DNA from 4 places in the Lactobacillus sp. M0390 genome. Region 4 is predicted to be linked to each of the others. Evidence: predicted binding sites of a transcription regulator. Region 4 holds the regulator's gene; each other region holds the start of a gene.
The links. The regulator LexA, encoded in region 4, represses DNA repair genes until DNA is damaged. The targets are predictions, from matches to a motif close to CNAACANNTGTTNG.
Positions count from the first base shown of each region.

Region 1: the regulator LexA is predicted to act here: its motif matches at 1,325-1,338, upstream of recA (recombinase RecA).
Region 2: the regulator LexA is predicted to act here: its motif matches at 1,819-1,832, upstream of xerS (tyrosine recombinase XerS).
Region 3: the regulator LexA is predicted to act here: its motif matches at 2,415-2,428, upstream of H3R25_RS07170 (replication-associated recombination protein A).

Region 1 is NZ_JACFPH010000001.1:168,463-172,698, forward strand. It holds gene H3R25_RS00800 (osmoprotectant ABC transporter substrate-binding protein) at 1-611, shown strand, start outside; gene H3R25_RS00805 (ABC transporter permease) at 611-1,270, shown strand; gene recA (recombinase RecA) at 1,423-2,535, shown strand; gene rny (ribonuclease Y) at 2,665-4,236, shown strand, end outside.
Region 2 is NZ_JACFPH010000001.1:507,613-511,848, reverse strand. It holds gene H3R25_RS02455 (NUDIX hydrolase N-terminal domain-containing protein) at 35-670, shown strand; gene xerS (tyrosine recombinase XerS) at 689-1,774, opposite strand; gene H3R25_RS02445 (AMP-binding protein) at 2,247-4,236, shown strand, end outside.
Region 3 is NZ_JACFPH010000003.1:160,538-164,773, forward strand. It holds gene H3R25_RS07155 (amino acid ABC transporter ATP-binding protein) at 1-50, shown strand, start outside; partial or broken gene H3R25_RS09065 (NUDIX domain-containing protein) at 203-415, shown strand; gene H3R25_RS07165 (hypothetical protein) at 526-927, shown strand; gene H3R25_RS07170 (replication-associated recombination protein A) at 1,015-2,337, opposite strand; gene H3R25_RS07175 (SLAP domain-containing protein) at 2,499-4,022, shown strand; gene H3R25_RS07180 (SLAP domain-containing protein) at 4,220-4,236, shown strand, end outside.
Region 4 is NZ_JACFPH010000001.1:689,808-694,043, reverse strand. It holds gene trmD (tRNA (guanosine(37)-N1)-methyltransferase TrmD) at 1-516, shown strand, start outside; gene rplS (50S ribosomal protein L19) at 630-977, shown strand; gene H3R25_RS03295 (nucleoside phosphorylase) at 1,078-1,842, shown strand; gene lexA (transcriptional repressor LexA) at 2,112-2,735, opposite strand; gene H3R25_RS03285 (DUF896 domain-containing protein) at 2,880-3,152, shown strand; gene H3R25_RS03280 (YneF family protein) at 3,222-3,437, shown strand; gene H3R25_RS03275 (ABC transporter ATP-binding protein) at 3,509-4,236, shown strand, end outside.

The DNA.
Region 1 (4,236 bases), 520 kb from region 4:
CAATTAAGGATTCAAAAAAGGCGAATGAAACAGTTAGGCGAGAAGTAAAGAAAAGATGGGATCAAACTTATCTGCCAACTTATGGTTTCGCAAACAACTATGCCTTTATGGTAAGAGCAAAAGATCAGAAAAAATATCATCTATATAATATTTCTGATCTGAAAAAGGTGAAGGATAAGTTTTCTTTCGGAGTTGCATCCGAATGGGTCAATGCTCCTGGTGTTGGTTATCCTGCCTTTCAGACAGCGTATGGCATTACCTTTTCAAAAGCACACCCAATGAATATCGGATTAGTATATTCAGCTTTGAAGAGTGGAAAGATGGATGTCATTTTAGGCTATTCAACTGATGGCCGGATTGATAGCTATAAATTACACTTACTAAAAGATGATAAGCACTTTTTCCCACCATATAACTGCGGGATGTTGATTAATAACTATCTTTTACGTGAGCATCCAGATTTGAAGCCGCTTTTAAGTAGATTAGTAGGTAATATTAATGTCCATGAAATTAGGGCAATGAATTATCAAGTGGATGATAAATTACTTGAGCCTGCTACTGTCGCTCATCAATTCTTGGTCAAGCACAATTACTTTAGGGGGCAAAAATAATGTCAAAATTAGGTTTGTGGCAACAATTTATTTATTATTACCAGCACAATGGCAGTTACGTTTTGCAACAATTTAACCGTACGTTTTTAATCTCGATTTACGGTGTACTGTTTGCTGCTGTAGTTGGAATTCCCATTGGAATTTTTATTTCTAGAAATGCACACTTAGGTAACTTTGTTGTAGAAATTGCCAACTTTATTCAAACAATTCCGTCACTTGCATTGCTTTCAATAATTATGATTGCGATGGGACTAGGTGTAATGACAGTAATAGTGACGGTGACACTCTATTCTTTATTACCAATTATTAAAAATACATATACTGGAATGAAGAGTGTTGATAAAAATGTCATTGACTCAGGTAAAGGGATGGGTATGACTAAATGGCAGTTGCTCTATCTGGTGCGACTTCCGTTATCAATGTCAGTAATTATTGCCGGATTAAAAAATGCTCTCGTGATTGCAATTGGAATCACATCAATTGGTTCTTTTGTTGGTGCAGGAGGATTAGGCGATATAATTATCCGTGGTACCAATGCAACTAACGGTAGTGCAATTATTTTAGCAGGTGCATTGCCAACCGCGTTAATGGCAATTTTGGCAGATTTACTTCTGAACTTTTTACAAAAATGGTTGCAACCAAAAGGGCTAAGAAATTAAATTGCAAAAAATTATTGTTAGTTCTAGCGTACTTATTAGTAAGAAAGTAATTTTAAAACATTTGTTCGCTTTTTCTTGCAAATATACACTAAATCAAAGTATAATTAGTAAGTACTAAATTGAGGACTAGATACTAGAGGAGGAAAAAATTCTTGGCCAAAGATGAAAAGCAGGCTGCATTGGAAAATGCGCTGAAAAAAATCGAAAAGAATTTTGGTAAAGGTGCCGTTATGCGCATGGGCGACAAGGCGGATACCAAAATTTCAACCGTTCCATCCGGCTCGCTTGCATTAGATGCAGCTCTTGGGGTTGGCGGCTATCCGCGAGGCAGAATTGTTGAAATTTATGGACCTGAATCTTCAGGTAAAACTACGGTTGCTTTGCACGCTGTAGCTGAAGTGCAAAAGCGTGGCGGAACGGCTGCGTATATTGATGCGGAAAACGCAATGGATCCAGCATATGCGGAAGCTTTAGGTGTTGATGTTGACTCACTTATCCTATCCCAGCCAAATACTGGTGAAGAAGGTTTGCAAATTGCGGACACACTGATTACGAGTGGCGCGATTGATATTTTAATTGTTGACTCTGTAGCTGCCTTAGTACCTCAAGCAGAAATTGATGGTGAAATGGGTGACAGTCACGTTGGTTTGCAGGCTCGTTTGATGAGTCAGGCCTTACGTAAGCTGTCAGGAAACATTAATAAGACAAAAACGATTGCAATTTTTATTAATCAGATTCGTGAAAAAGTCGGTATTATGTTTGGTAATCCAGAAACTACTCCTGGTGGCCGTGCCCTTAAGTTCTATTCTACGATTAGACTAGAGATTAGAAGAGCAGAAAAAATCAAGCAAACTGGTGGCGAAATTACTGGTAACCGAGTAAAAATTAAAGTGGTTAAAAACAAGGTTGCACCGCCATTTAAAGTTGCTGAAGTTGATATGATGTACGGCAAGGGTATTTCACAAAGTGGTGAATTACTTGATATGGCCGCTGATAAAGATATTGTTGCTAAAGCGGGTTCTTGGTATTCATATAACGATGAAAGAATTGGTCAAGGGCGTGAAAATGCCAAGGCATATCTTGAAGACCATCCTGATATTTATGATGAAGTTCAACAGAAGGTAAGGCAGGCTTATGGAATTGATGAAGAGTCAATTGCTGAGCGTGAAGACCCTGAAAAAGTTAAAAGCAAAAAGGCTAAAGAAGCCGAGAATGCTGAAAAGGAGGTTTCCGAAAAAAAGGAAACCGACAACAAAAGTAACTAAAATTGAGGAGATTAACCTTGATCTATAATTTGGATCAAGGTTTTTTTCTACTTGTTTGACATCGTTCTCGCGGTTCATTATTATTAATTATGTGTAAATAATCTAAAAATAAAAAAGGCGATAGTAATCATGACAAATACAATATTGATTCCCGTCGCGGTTGCTATTATTTCAATTTTAGTTGGTACAGTCATTGGCTATGCTGTTCGAAAGAACATTTGGGAGAAAAAAGTCCAAAATGCGCAAAGTGATGCTGACCATATTTTAACCGAAGCAAAAGCACAAGTAGATGCCGCAAAAGCTGAAGTCAACGCACAAAAGCAGGCAGCAGATGCTATTAAGCAAAGTGCACAAAATACCAAAAAAGAGAAAATTCTTGAAGCTCAAGAACAGATTCAAGAATATCGACAAAAAGTTGAAGATGAGCTAAACACAAAGCGTGACGCAATTGCACGTGATGATAATCGCTTAAAACAACGAGAAGATACACTCAATCACAAGAATTCTTTGTTGATCGAAAAAGAGGATGGACTAACCGAGAAGGAAAACCAATTAGTAAAACAAAAAGCTGATTTAGATGAAAAAATTAAAGAAGCTGATGAGCTAGTACAGCAAAGCCAAGATAAGCTCTACGAAGTAGCTCATTTGGATAAAGAGCAGGGTAAAAAGATGGTTCTTAGTCAACTATCTGATGAGTTAGTTAAAGAACGTGCGGAAATGATTCAAAATAGTAATGAGGAAGTTAAGGCAAAAGCTGATCACTATGCTCATAAAATCATTATTGATGCCATTCAGAATAGTTCAGCTGATACTGTGGCTGAGACTACAGTATCGGTTGTTGATTTGCCTAATGAAGAAATGAAAGGACGAATTATTGGCCGTGAAGGTAGAAATATTCGTTCTTTTGAAGCCCTTACTGGTGTTGATTTAATCATTGATGATACTCCAAAAGTAGTTACACTAAGTGGTTTTGACGCAATTAGACGTGAAATTGCAAAACGAGCAATGGAACGTTTAATTAAGGATGGACGGATTCACCCTGCTAGAATCGAAGAAATGGTTGATAAGGCTCGTAAAGAGGTCAACGACGATATTTATGAAGCTGGTGAAAGCGCCCTAATGGAATTAGGAATTCACAAAATGAATCCTGAATTGGTTAAAACATTAGGTCGACTCAAGTATCGGACATCATATGGACAAAATGTTTTAGGTCACTCGATTGAAGTGGCAAAATTAGCCGGCACAATGGCGGCTGAGCTAGGTTTAAATGAAAAATTAGCGGTTCGCGCGGGATTATTACACGATATAGGAAAAGCCATCGATCATGATATTGAAGGCTCACACGTAGAAATAGGTGTGGAATTAACAAGAAAATATCATGAACCAGATGTAGTAGTTAATGCAATTGCTGCTCATCACGGGGATGTACCGAAGACTTCGTTTATTGCTGAACTAGTAGTAGCAGCAGACACGATTTCTTCTGCGAGACCAGGAGCAAGAAGTGAAAGTTTAGAAAACTATATTAGACGGTTAACTGAACTAGAACAAATTGCCAATCGGTATGACGGAGTTAAACAGGCTTATGCCATTCAAGCAGGACGTGAAGTTCGCGTAATGGTAGAGCCAGACAAGATCTCAGATGATCGCATCACTGTTTTAGCACGTGATATTCGAAACCAAGTTGAAAAAGAGCTTGATTAC
Region 2 (4,236 bases), 180 kb from region 4:
AGGCTGCTTTTTTTGTAACTTGAGGTAAATAAACATGGAAAAAAGAGATCAATTTACTAATTGGGCAATTGAACTTCAAAGTCTTGCTCAAGACGGATTAGCATACGGTCACGACCGTTTTGACCTAGAGCGATATACCAGAATTAGGGAAATTGCTACAGAAATGATGTCTGCTAAGACTGGTTTACCAATAAAACAGGTAAAAGAACTCTTTAGTAGCGATGATGGTTACCAGACTCCAAAATTAGCAGTTCGCGCCGCGATTTTTAATGACGGGAAGATCTTGCTTGTTAAAGAAACGACTGATGAACATTGGTCAATGCCAGGTGGCTGGTGTGATCCTAATTTAACAACGACTGAAAATTGCATCAAAGAAGTTAAGGAGGAAGCTGGACGCGAAGTCGAAATTGAAAAAGTAATTGCGCTAATTGATAAATCCGTTAGTGTTCATAATCAAAAAAGAGTAGAGCGTGCAATTAATTGTTGCAGTGTCTTTTTCCTTTGCAAAGAACTTGGCGGTAAATTCGTTGTAAACACTGAAACGACCGAATATGATTATTTTGACGTTGATCATCTTCCACCATTATCAGTAAATCGTACTACTGCAGATGAAGTAAAAATGTGCTTAAAGGCTGCACATGATCCGCATTGGCAAGTTATTTGTGACTAACATAAAAAAGCTGGATAGTTAATCCAGCTTTTTTTCTCCTTGATTTTTAACATTAGCAATTTCATTTAAAGCATCACGTTGTTTCTTTTGGTCAACATGCGTATATAAGTCTGTTGCTGATGTGCCTTTTTGGCCCAATTGTTGCGCAACGAGCACTTGATCTTTAGTTACCCCATAAAGTTCGGAGGCAAGCGTATGACGCAATTTATGCGGTGTTAACGGATGGCCAAACGCTGCAGAGTATTTATTAACCATTTTTTCAATTGCATTAGTTGTAATTCTCTTAGTTTGACCATGCCATCTGGTAAGGAAAAAGGCATTCTGCTTTTTATCAGCAAAATAACGCTTCTTGCGTATTTCACGATAACTGTTCAAATACTTAATCGTCCACTTTGCAATTGGTACACTGTCGCGTTGACCACCTTTACGGGTTACATCAAGTGAGGCTTTCTTTAAATTGATGTCAGCTAAGTCAATTCCTGCACACTCAGAAACCCTTATTCCAGTTCCTAAAATAAGGGCAATAATTGCCATATCGCGTTCTTTATTGATTTTAAAAGATGGCAGGGCATGCTTGTTGCACTGCTTTTCAAAATTTTTATCAATAAAATCCAAAAACTGATATTTTAAATCACCAGTATACATGTGGGATTCCAAAATATGTGCGCGGTAGTTTAACGTTTTTGTATTGTTAAGTGAGTCAATCTTCAACATAACATTTCTTTCGAAATAAGGCTCACCATTGTTATTGTCGGCTGTGATGGTTAAAAACTTAAATAAAGAGCGCAATGCATTGATTGAACGGTTAATTGTAGTAGGGGAATTTAAATTACCCTGTTGGTTTTTAACATGCCCCAAGTAATTGATATAAAGCATTATGTCGTTACGCTGAAGATTAGCCAAAGTATCAGTAGTAATATGCTGGTTGTCTTCAGCGTCAGATATTCCTTCTTGCCTTAACCAATCAAAAAAACGCCTGATTTCAGTCAAATATTGGTAAGAAGTTGCTAATGAGTGATTGGTACCAAAATTATACTCTTTAACAAAATCAGGCATTTTCTTCAATTCTTCTTCAATAAGGTCTAAGTACTTTTTAGTTTCCACGTAGTTCTCCTAACTATGCTTTTTTATCATTATAAAGCAAAAACGGAATGTATGTTTGTCTTTTTGCTAAAAAGAGTGATTAAAACAACCATTTGAAGCTAATCTCGTATAATAAATTTCTGAATAGAGCAAAAAAGCCTATCTAGATAGCACATTTATTCACCCAATATATAACTATATAATAATATTAAATAAGTAATATTTTATTAGATAAAGCTAGATGACTGCTTATCTAAACAATATCATTATCGAAAAATACATCATTAATTTAAGAATACATTACTAAGATTAGCCTTAACTAACCGACTAAAAGCAAAGCTTTTATAAGCATTTGGAGGCATTACTTATTTTGACATAAAAGTCAATATACAAGATTAATATTTTTTTAATAATTTTACAATATATATCTTTTATATTAGTTAAAAGAGTAATATAATTACTTCAAATGTTAAAAAGAAATTAGGCAGTGTGTATGTATATAATAAACAAATTTAAAGAGCAGGTTGAAAGTAATCCAACCAAAATAGCTGTAACAAGTAAATCTAGGAGTTATTCTTTTAAAGAAGTAAAAAATATTGCAGTGCAAATTGCTCAAGAGCTTGATCGAAAACAAGGTTCAAAAATAGTGGCATATTATCTTAATGATACTTGCTTTGTGCTGCCAACAGTACTTGGAATTTGGTTATCTGGTAGGATACCTATGCCACTAGTTTCTGCTTTAAAATTACCGGAAGCAGTAAAACGAGTTGAAGACGTTGAATTTGACACCTTACTAGTTGATTTCGCAGTAGAAACAGAGCAAGAAATCATTAAAGTTAATGACTTTGACTCCAAGGAAGACTGTACATATCAAAATATAGAAAGTGCGCAATTCGAGAATAATGATACGGTTTATATCCTTTCAACTTCTGGCAGTACGGGAATACCAAAAAAAGTTTTTTTAGCAGAAAAAAATATTAATTGGATTGTCGACACTCTTTATCCTTTAATTGATATTAATCAAAATTCCAGTTTCTTGTTTTCAACCCCATACTCTTTTGACGTCTCTATAAGTGAAATATTAGCTCCCGCTGTTACTGGCTGTATTCTGGTTTGTTTAGAAAAGGGGTACAGCATTAGGGAAGTTCCGGCTGTACTTAGTAAACAAAAAATTACTCATCTATCCCTTTCACCATCATTTGCTGATGCGTTATTGGATATAACCGATAACCAATGTTTCCTCCAACTCAAATGCGTTATGATTGCAGGTGAAAATTTTCCAATTTCATTGGCCAACAAATTGAAAACAACTTTATCCAATGGATGTAGAGTTTTTAACTTATATGGTCCAACCGAAACCACATTATACGCAACATGTCATGAATTAACTGGAAATGAACAAGAGTTTGTTCCAATCGGCAAAGCCTTGGATGGAGCCGTTGCTAAAATTTTTGATAAGGACAGACTAAAAGAAGTAGAGAAGGGCGAACTCTACATAGGAGGCAAGGGTCTTACACAAGGTTATCTACTAGATCCAGTTAAAAACAATGAAAGCTTTATAACAATTGCCGGTCATAAATATTATTCTACTGGCGATAATGTCTTTAGGAATCAGGATAATGAATTAGTCTTTCTTAATCGTCAAGATGATCAAATCGAAGTCAATGGTATTCGTATTGAGTTAGGCGAAATTCAGGCAATTGCATCGTCAATCGAGTCTATCAAATCTGCAGTTGTAAAGTACTTTAAGGGCAAAATATATATATTTTATATTAGCTCAAATAACCAAGAAGAAGTAATCTTATCCAAACTTCCAGATTATATAAAACCAATTATCTTAAAGGTAGATCATTTTAGCTATACCTATAATCGTAAATTTGCAACGGAAAAAATGATTAATGAGTATTACACGTTGAACTCAGATGAGAACAAGGATAAGGATATAAAGGCTCAAGTAGATTCTATTTTAAACAAGTATCATGTAAACCGTGTTTCTGATTTAGATTCTCTGGACTTAGTACGCTTGCTTTTAGATCTTGAACACACATTTAATATTAAAATTAATGAGGCTCAGGCTTCAATGTTGGTTACATCCAATGACGTAGTAAATTTAGTTATTGCTGCTAGGAATGAGACAAATGAAAAAACTACAACTCCTACATCTAATTTAAAAGCAGATCTAATTAATCTTGCCAATATGATGAAAAACCTGTCATTCACATATGACGACGAACAAATAATGGCTTCATCATCACAACAAAGTCTTTTCAGACAACACAAGAAATCGATTATCTATACTAGTTTTAAACTAAAAGAAGTGACAGCCAAAGAGGTCGAAAAAATTAGGCAGCTTTTTTGTAAATTAGCCGAAAAAATTGATATCTTGAAGTTTGCCTGGTTCTTTAAAGATGATTCTCTTTTCTTTAAAAAAATAAAAGAAGCCCATCCGTTAATTTATATAGCCCAAGAAAATATTAGTGATA
Region 3 (4,236 bases), on a different contig from region 4:
CACAAAACGAGAAAACAGCGAAGTTCTTGAGTAATTTTCAAAACAACTAACTTTAAATAAAAAGATGTTCCAAAAAATGGAGCATCTTTTTATTTTTTAATTATACTTTGTAAAAAATCCCTATAGCGTGTTAGTCAATTCTAACAATGAAATATTATTGCAAAAACGCAGTGATTTTAAGCGTTAGGGTTTACCAGGTGTAGCTTTAGAGTTTGGCGAATCGGCTGAAGATGCCTGCAAACGTGAATTTCGCGAAGAAGCCGGACTAGAAGTTACAGTCAAAACTCTTCTTGGTGTTTCTACCAATCAAATTCAACACTACCCTAACGGTGACATTGCTCAAATTTTATATAATATATACAAAGGTATTTTATTTAGAAATAATTACATTATCGCTGCTCTATATCTTGCTTAATTACGTTTGACAAAAATCTATTTCTATTATTATATATAGATAATAGAACCCATCTTTTATATTAGCTGGTTAAACCAGTTTCTTTTACCTTATCAACAGGAGAAAAATTCATGAAGAAAAACGGCTACAAAATCAGCACCTGCGTTCTCGCACTTTTACTTATCGTAACATTAGGCTTTTTGCTCTATACCACTAGAAAACCGCCTACCATTTATGGTGGTTTTACTAATACTGCAACACCAGGAAATGCTTTAAATCCTCATGTAGAAATTTCCTGTGGCACGAAACCCAAATATGCCATATACGTAGACGGACACAAATTTGAAAGAGGCACTTATAAACGTGTAAGTAACAGCACTTTTACCTTAAAAGATACAGATGGCAAAGAGTCCGGCGTCGTTTTCTTATCAAACAATGGCTCTTACTTGTATCATTCCAAGCTAAAGAAAAAGCTGATTAATATTAAGAAACTTCCGGGTAAACCTACTGAAGAACCTATAAATATCCACTAAGTTAAAAGTATAAATGTTATTAGTTGTAACAAAAAAGGTATTAGATTTATGATCTAATACCTTTTTATATACTCTCTTAGTCTCGCCTTAATCATCGTTTTCTCTGTGCCATTCTTTAATCTGCTCCAGCCTCTTTTTAAAGCGGTCTTCATGACCTTGCGAAGTTGGCAAATAATATTCATGGCCTTCTAAACTCGGCGGCATAGTTTTCATTGTCGTTAACTTGTCTTTAGCATAATGAGCCAATTGGTAATCTTTGCCATAACCTAGGTCCTTCATTAACTTGGTTGGTGCATTGCGAATCTGTAATGGCACTGGTTCATCAATCGTCTTTTTGACATCATCTTCAGCAGCTAATCTAGCTTTATAAACCGCATTTGACTTTGGCGCAAGCGCCAGATAAATCACTGCTTCCGTCAAATGCACATCACATTCAGGCATCCCTAAAAACTGACAAGCCTGAAAAACATTGATAGCTACATTTAATGCATTAGTATCTGCCAAGCCAATATCTTCACTGGCAAAGCGCACCAATCTGCGAGCAATATATAGTGGATCTTCTCCACCTTCAAGCATCCGCGACAGCCAATAAATTGCCGCATCTACATCGCTGTTACGCATCGACTTATGAAGCGCTGAAATAATGTTGTAGTGCTCCTCACCGTCTTTATCATACAAGACTGACTTTTGCGTGACTAACTGCGACAAGCTATCCATGGTTACACTGACCATATTGCCAGTTTTATGACCATTTAAAACCGCCATTTCCAGCGTGTTCAATGCTGTTCTCGCGTCACCGTTAGCAAACTTGGCAATTGCTTTAATTTCTTGGTCGCTAATTTTAACTGACAGCTTGCCAAAACCATTAGGATTGGCAAGCGCATTTTTCAATAACTTAATAATGTCTGCAACTTCTAGAGGCTTTAAAACAAACACTTTACAGCGTGATAGCAAAGCCGAGTTGACTTCAAACGAAGGATTTTCAGTAGTAGCTCCAATCAAAGTAATACTGCCACGCTCAACGTAGGGTAAAAATGCATCTTGTTGTGCTTTATTAAAGCGATGGATTTCATCAACGAAGACTAGTGTCTTTTGCCCCATTTCGTGTTCTGCTTCAGCTTGCTTCATAATTTTACGAATCTTGGTAATACTGTTATCAACCGCACTAAAATTAAAAAAGCTGGCCTGACTTTGCCTAGCAATAATTTCTGCTAAAGTTGTTTTCCCAACTCCCGGTGGACCCCAAAAAATCATTGAAGAAACTTGATTATTATCAATAATTTCCCGCAATATTTTTCCTGGTCCCAAAAGTTGTTCCTGTCCTACAAATTGATCTAGATTTTGGGGACGTACACGGTTAGCTAATGGCTCATTTTCACCATTATTTGCAAACAATGATTCTTGCTTCATTATTACATCTTCTTTATTTACTTCTAAACACTTACTTACCCTAATTATACAAGTATTTGTCCGCTAGCAAAAATAAAAGAACATTGGTTTGCTCTAACTTTATTAACTAGTCCACGTTATAATTATATTGGGTACAACGTCACATATAATAAAGTGAAAATATGAAATTTTTTAAGAAAATTGGTCTTGGTATAGCCGCAGCAGTATTAACAATTAGTCCACTGCTGCCAAGTCTAAATCATGTTCAAACAGTCCAAGCTGCGCCAAAAACACAAAAATTAGCTAAAAACAGAATTACTTTAGTTAATGACGCACCCGTATATAATCAATATGGTCAAAGACTTAAAGCAAGAAAAAGCGGGAATTATTCTGTAATTGAAGTAGATGTTAATGGTTTCTGCTATGTTTCCTTTTTTGATGTCGACTCCTTAGATTATTACGGCACAATAATGATTAATGGGCAAAAATACTATAAAATTGGTCAAGGAGAATATATTAATGACGGTGATGTCAATAACGTTAACGGCAAAAGCTCTAAGACCGGTAAGCTGGTTTTGAATCACAGATCTGCAATCTATACTAAAACCGGTAAACTAAAAGGCGAAACTCTACCAGTCAAATCTGTCGTTAACTATCAGGGGCAGGTTAAGCAAACTCAATCCAAGCAAAAATATTACTTTGAAAAATTTAACGTTTCTGAGCAAAAGGCAACCTTTTATTATTTGCCGACAGAAACAGTTAATGGTAAAGACTGTTATGCAATAGGGAAAAATCGTTATATTAGCGCAAATAACGTTGATAGCATAGATGGGTATCCTCTTATGTATAATGGCGTTACTTATGCTACTGTTCTCAAAAAGACGTCAACTCAAACATTAGCCAATGATTCTACTAAGCACGTTCTAAAAAAGGGTCAAAAAATCAAAGTTGATTTAGCGGTTGCGCCTTGGGCAGAAGACTTTGAAGGCTATATCTATCGCCTGCACGATTATCCTAACGAATATGTTGGTCAAAGTTACATTAAATTGAGAAACTATTTGCCAACATCAAGTTACGATGAACTTACATTCACCTATGTAAGGCCTAATACTACGACAAATACTAAATTCTATAATTTTAACGGTACTCCAACAGGTATCAGTTACAGGAACCGTGAGCAAAACCTCTTGACCGTTGATGGTCTTTATTACTTATGGGTACCTAGCGAAAACAAAGCAGAACTGTTTTATCACTTTTTAACCTACAGAATAGACAGAAGCTATTTTGTTAATAACGACGGCACTGACCTTAAAAAACCAGAGTTTGATAAAAGCAATAAACTAATTGAATCGACAGAAGATAAGATGCGTTATACTAACAGCTTCGTCAAAGCTAGTGAAGTTACTTTTGCAAGCGGAATTAAACTTACTCCTCTCAATACTGCTAAAGATGCTGAGAACGATCAGAAAGTAGCAACAAATAAGGATAAGCAAGAATTGCAAAGAAAATTTGAGGAAAATAAGAATAACAAGAATGTTAAGTGTGAGCAACAAAGTGCAGTAAGTAATTATAATAATGCTTTGATGATTGCTTCTTCTATTTTACAATCTCCAAAAGCAACGATTGCACAAGTAAAACAGGCAATTTGGCTACTTGACACAACCAAAATTCAATTAAGTACTTTAAACTTCGCTGAATGGAGTTAAATTAAAAAAATGGAGTTAGTCCACCAAATAAGAGTGGTTTAACTCTATTTTTATTACTTAATTTGAAAACTAACTAAATCACGCGAAAATATTGAAAGCCACGCAAAAGTTTAGGTAATTTATATAATAAAACCATTTTAAATATCAGTTTAGGGTACAATGATATTAACTTAAGAGATTTTTTGTGAGGTCATAAAATGAAATTTTTCAAGAA
Region 4 (4,236 bases):
GATTCACTTGCCAATAAAGGTAAAGTGATTATTACGGCACCACAAGGAAAGACTTTCAATCAGAAAATGGCACAGGAATGGTCAAAAGAAGATAATTTAACTTTTATTTGTGGCCATTATGAGGGTTTTGATCAGCGTGTTTATGATTTAGCGGATGAAACTGTTTCAATTGGAGATTATGTTTTAACTGGTGGAGAATTACCAACGATGAGTATGGTTGACGCAACTGTACGGCTATTACCTGGTATTTTAGGTAACGCAGCCTCTCCAGTTGAAGAAAGCTTTGCACATGGCTTATTAGAATACCCGCAGTATACTCGACCAGAAGATTTTGAAGGGATGAAGGTCCCAGCTGTTTTGACTTCAGGTAATCATCAAAAAATTGAAGAATGGCGTCATAAAGAGTCGCTACGAGCAACGTATTTGTATCGGCCTGATTTACTGGAAAATTATGAACTTAGTTCTCAAGAAAAAACCATGTTAGAAGAGATTAAACAAGAAGACACAAGAGCTTGATTTTACAAGCTTTCTTTGCTAAGATAACAAAGGTGCAATTGTAATGTACTAATAGTTATGGGTGTTCCGCTGGCGTAGATAATCGTTGATGAATGCCGAAGAAGGAGAAAAATATGGATCCATTAATTCAAGAATTAACTAAAGAACAATTACGTGATGATATTCCTGACTTCCGTGCTGGTGACACTGTTCGTGTTCACGTACGTGTTGTTGAAGGTTCTCACGAACGTATTCAGATGTTCGAAGGTGTTGTAATCAAACGTAAGGGTGCAGGTATTGCTGCAACTTATACTGTTCGTAAGATTGCTTCCGGTGTTGGTGTTGAACGTACCTTCCCAGTAAATGACCCTCGAGTAGCTAAGATTGAAGTATTACGTCACGGTCGTGTACGTCGTGCTAAGCTTTACTACTTACGTGAACGTCATGGTAAATCTGCAAGAATCGCAGAAAAGCGTCGTTAATTCACGTTTAAGTAAAAGAGAATCACTCCGCAATGGAGTGATTCTCTTTTTTGTTTATGTTAAAATATTTATTAAAATATTTTTAATGAGGAAAAGAACTATGAAAGAACCATTTTTGTTAAATTTTGATCCTGAACCGCGGGCTGTTTTAGAACGAGATCACGAAAAAGAAATTAATCACTTTCATTTTCAGCCCAAGCTGCTGTTCGCATTCTTAACTCCTGATGTAATCAGTGATTTTTTGGCTCGTTATCCTCATAAAAAGCTTGGGTTCTTTGACTGCTTTGAAGGAGAAACCCCAATATATGAGGTTGATTTAGATGGACAAAAAATTACTTTTTGTCAGGCAAAAATAGGTGCTGCAGCTGCTGTAGAGCTATTAGATTGGCTAATAAGTTATGGTGTTAAACAGATTTTAGCAATAGGATCAGCAGGCTGCTTAGTTGATTTACCAGAGAACTATTTTCTACTACCTACAAGAGCTATTAGAGATGACGGTACATCCTTTCATTATATGAAACCAGGAACATATATTGATTTAAACTCAAGGTTTCTAACAAAGACAAAAAAGTTACTGAATCAAGAAGGCTTTAAAGTTGAAGAAGTAACTACCTGGACAACTGATGGTTTCTTTAGGGAAACTGTCAAGAAAGTAAAGCAGGCCAAAGAACTGGGGGCCTCTTGTGTAGAGATGGAATGTGCAGCAATGGCTGCGTGTGCACAATTTAGAGGGGTAGATTTTGCACAAATATTATTTACAGCAGATTCTCTCAAAGACTTAGAAAATCATGACGAAAGAGGTTGGGGCAGTGATGCTCGTGAAAAAGCCATCAATTTAGCAGCAAATATTATAGCCAACATTTAATTTCCAACTTTGTGAAAAAATGGAAGTGTGAAACTGATGTGAAACCATGCTGTATTTCACAAAGTTTAAAACAAATATTGATATAACAGCATTCAATACCGAAATAACTTCAAAAATTTGTGAATTACATTTTAATAATTGCTGTGGAAAGATAAAAGGACAAATTTTGCATTTCTGCTTTATTTAGATGTGACTCAAAAATGTAGAAAAAAACCATTGAATTCCGAATAAAACTAGTTCGTAAATTTCAATGGTGTAATAAATAGTTTCTAAATAATGTTGTTTCGATATAAGCCAACCACTTTACCTAAGATATGAACGCTGTTCAAGAGTATTGGTGCCATAGTATCATTTTCTGGCTGTAAACGGTAATGATCTTTTTCTTTATAGAACCGCTTGACGGTTGCTTCATTTTCATCGGTCATTGCAACAACAATCTCACCGTTAGTAGCAGAGCTTTGTTTACGGACAATCACATTGTCTCCGTTTAAAATACCAGCGTTAATCATGCTTTCACCGTGAACTCGTAGCATGAATAAGTCGCCAGCATCATTAGCTAAATCAGGGGGAAGTGGGAAATAATCTTCAATATCTTCAACGGCTAAAATAGGCTGACCTGCTGTGACATCACCAACAACTGGAATATCAGTAGGCTTGACACCAAGTGCCTTTTTGCCTTCTTCTGTTATTTCTAGTGCTCGAGGTTTAGTTGCGTCCTTAACAATTAAGCCTTTTCTTTCTAATCTAGAAAGATGACCGTGAACTGTAGAAGTTGATGAGAGTTCAACTCCTTGGCAAATTTCTCTAACAGTGGGAGGGAATCCGCGTTTTTCAACGGTATCATATATATAACGAAGAATTTGTAGTTGCTTAGAACTTTGCTTATTGGTCATTTTTTTCTCCCATTCGTTAGTTAATTCTTTGTATTAACTACATTCTAACAAATAATGTTGCCTAATACAAACAGGCGTTCTAAATAATTATTCTTTTTTTTATCCAAAAAGTAAGGTAGACTTTTACAAATGAGAGGTGCAAAAATGACTGAAAATAATGAACAAAGATTAACTGAAGAACAAGAAAAAAAACTAACAGATAGAATCAATGAGTTATACCATAAGAAAGAAGCTCAGGGGTTAACAAAAGAAGAAGAAGAGGAGCGACAAAAGCTTCACAAAGAATTTATCAGAAATTTCCGTGCTGGCTTTAAACAAGACGTCGAAGACTTGGTTATCGTAGATAAAAATGGTAAAGAAGTAACTTCCGAAAAAGCAAAAAAGGCACAGCGTAAGAAAGGCTTGAGAAAAGACTGATTTATAGCTTTTAATTTACTTATTTTTTAGGTAAGATATAACTATTGGACAAATTGAGGTGATTATTTTATGAATTTAGGATTAGCAATTGTATTAATTATTGTAGCGCTGCTAATAGGTCTTGTTGGCGGATTTTATGGTGCTAGAGCATACATGAAGAAATATTTTAAAGATAATCCACCAATCAGTGAAGATATGATTGTTGCCATGATGTCACAAATGGGTCAAAAACCTTCTGCTAAAAAGGTAAACCAAGTGATGAACATGATGAAACATCAAAAATAAAATCTTAACTAGATTGACATCAGACGGAGGATTATTTCTTCCGCCTTTTTATTTTGAAAGACAGGTGAAAAATGGGTATATTTTTTAAGTTAGGCTGGTTTTTTAAAAAGGAAAAGAAACGCTATTTAATCGGTGTTGCTTTTCTAGCACTAACTTCAATAATTAACTTAGTACCACCAAGAATTTTGGGTTTAATGGCTGATCAATTAGATAAAGGTCATATTTCTTGGCAAGAATATGCGACTTTAATCTTAGCCATTGTACTAGCTGCGTTAGTTTTATATGCTTTCCGCTATTTTTGGCGTCGTCAAATTTGGGGTGGTGCAGCCGAATTAGAATTGCAAATGCGCTCTAAACTGTTTGAGCACTTTATGGAAATGGATCGTACATTCTATCAACGCCATAGAACAGGTGACCTAATGGCACACGCCACTAATGATGTTTCAGCGATTCAGGAAGTTGCGGGTGAAGGTGTATTGACATTAGTTGATTCACTTTTGATGAGTGTAACAACAATGGTCGCAATGATAGTATTTGTTGATTGGCGGTTAACAATCGTTGCACTTATTCCATTACCATTTCTTGCTTGGGGGGCATGGAAATTAGGCGATCAGCTATACGGTGCGTTTGATGAATCTCAGGCTGCTTTTTCTCGTTTAAACAATAAAACTCAGGAATCGATTTCCGGGATTAAGGTCCTAAAAACCTTTGGTCAAGGAAAAGAAGATACTGAAGCCTTCAATGACATGGTTAATGATACGATTAAAATCAATAAGCGTGTCTTTAAGTGGGATTCATT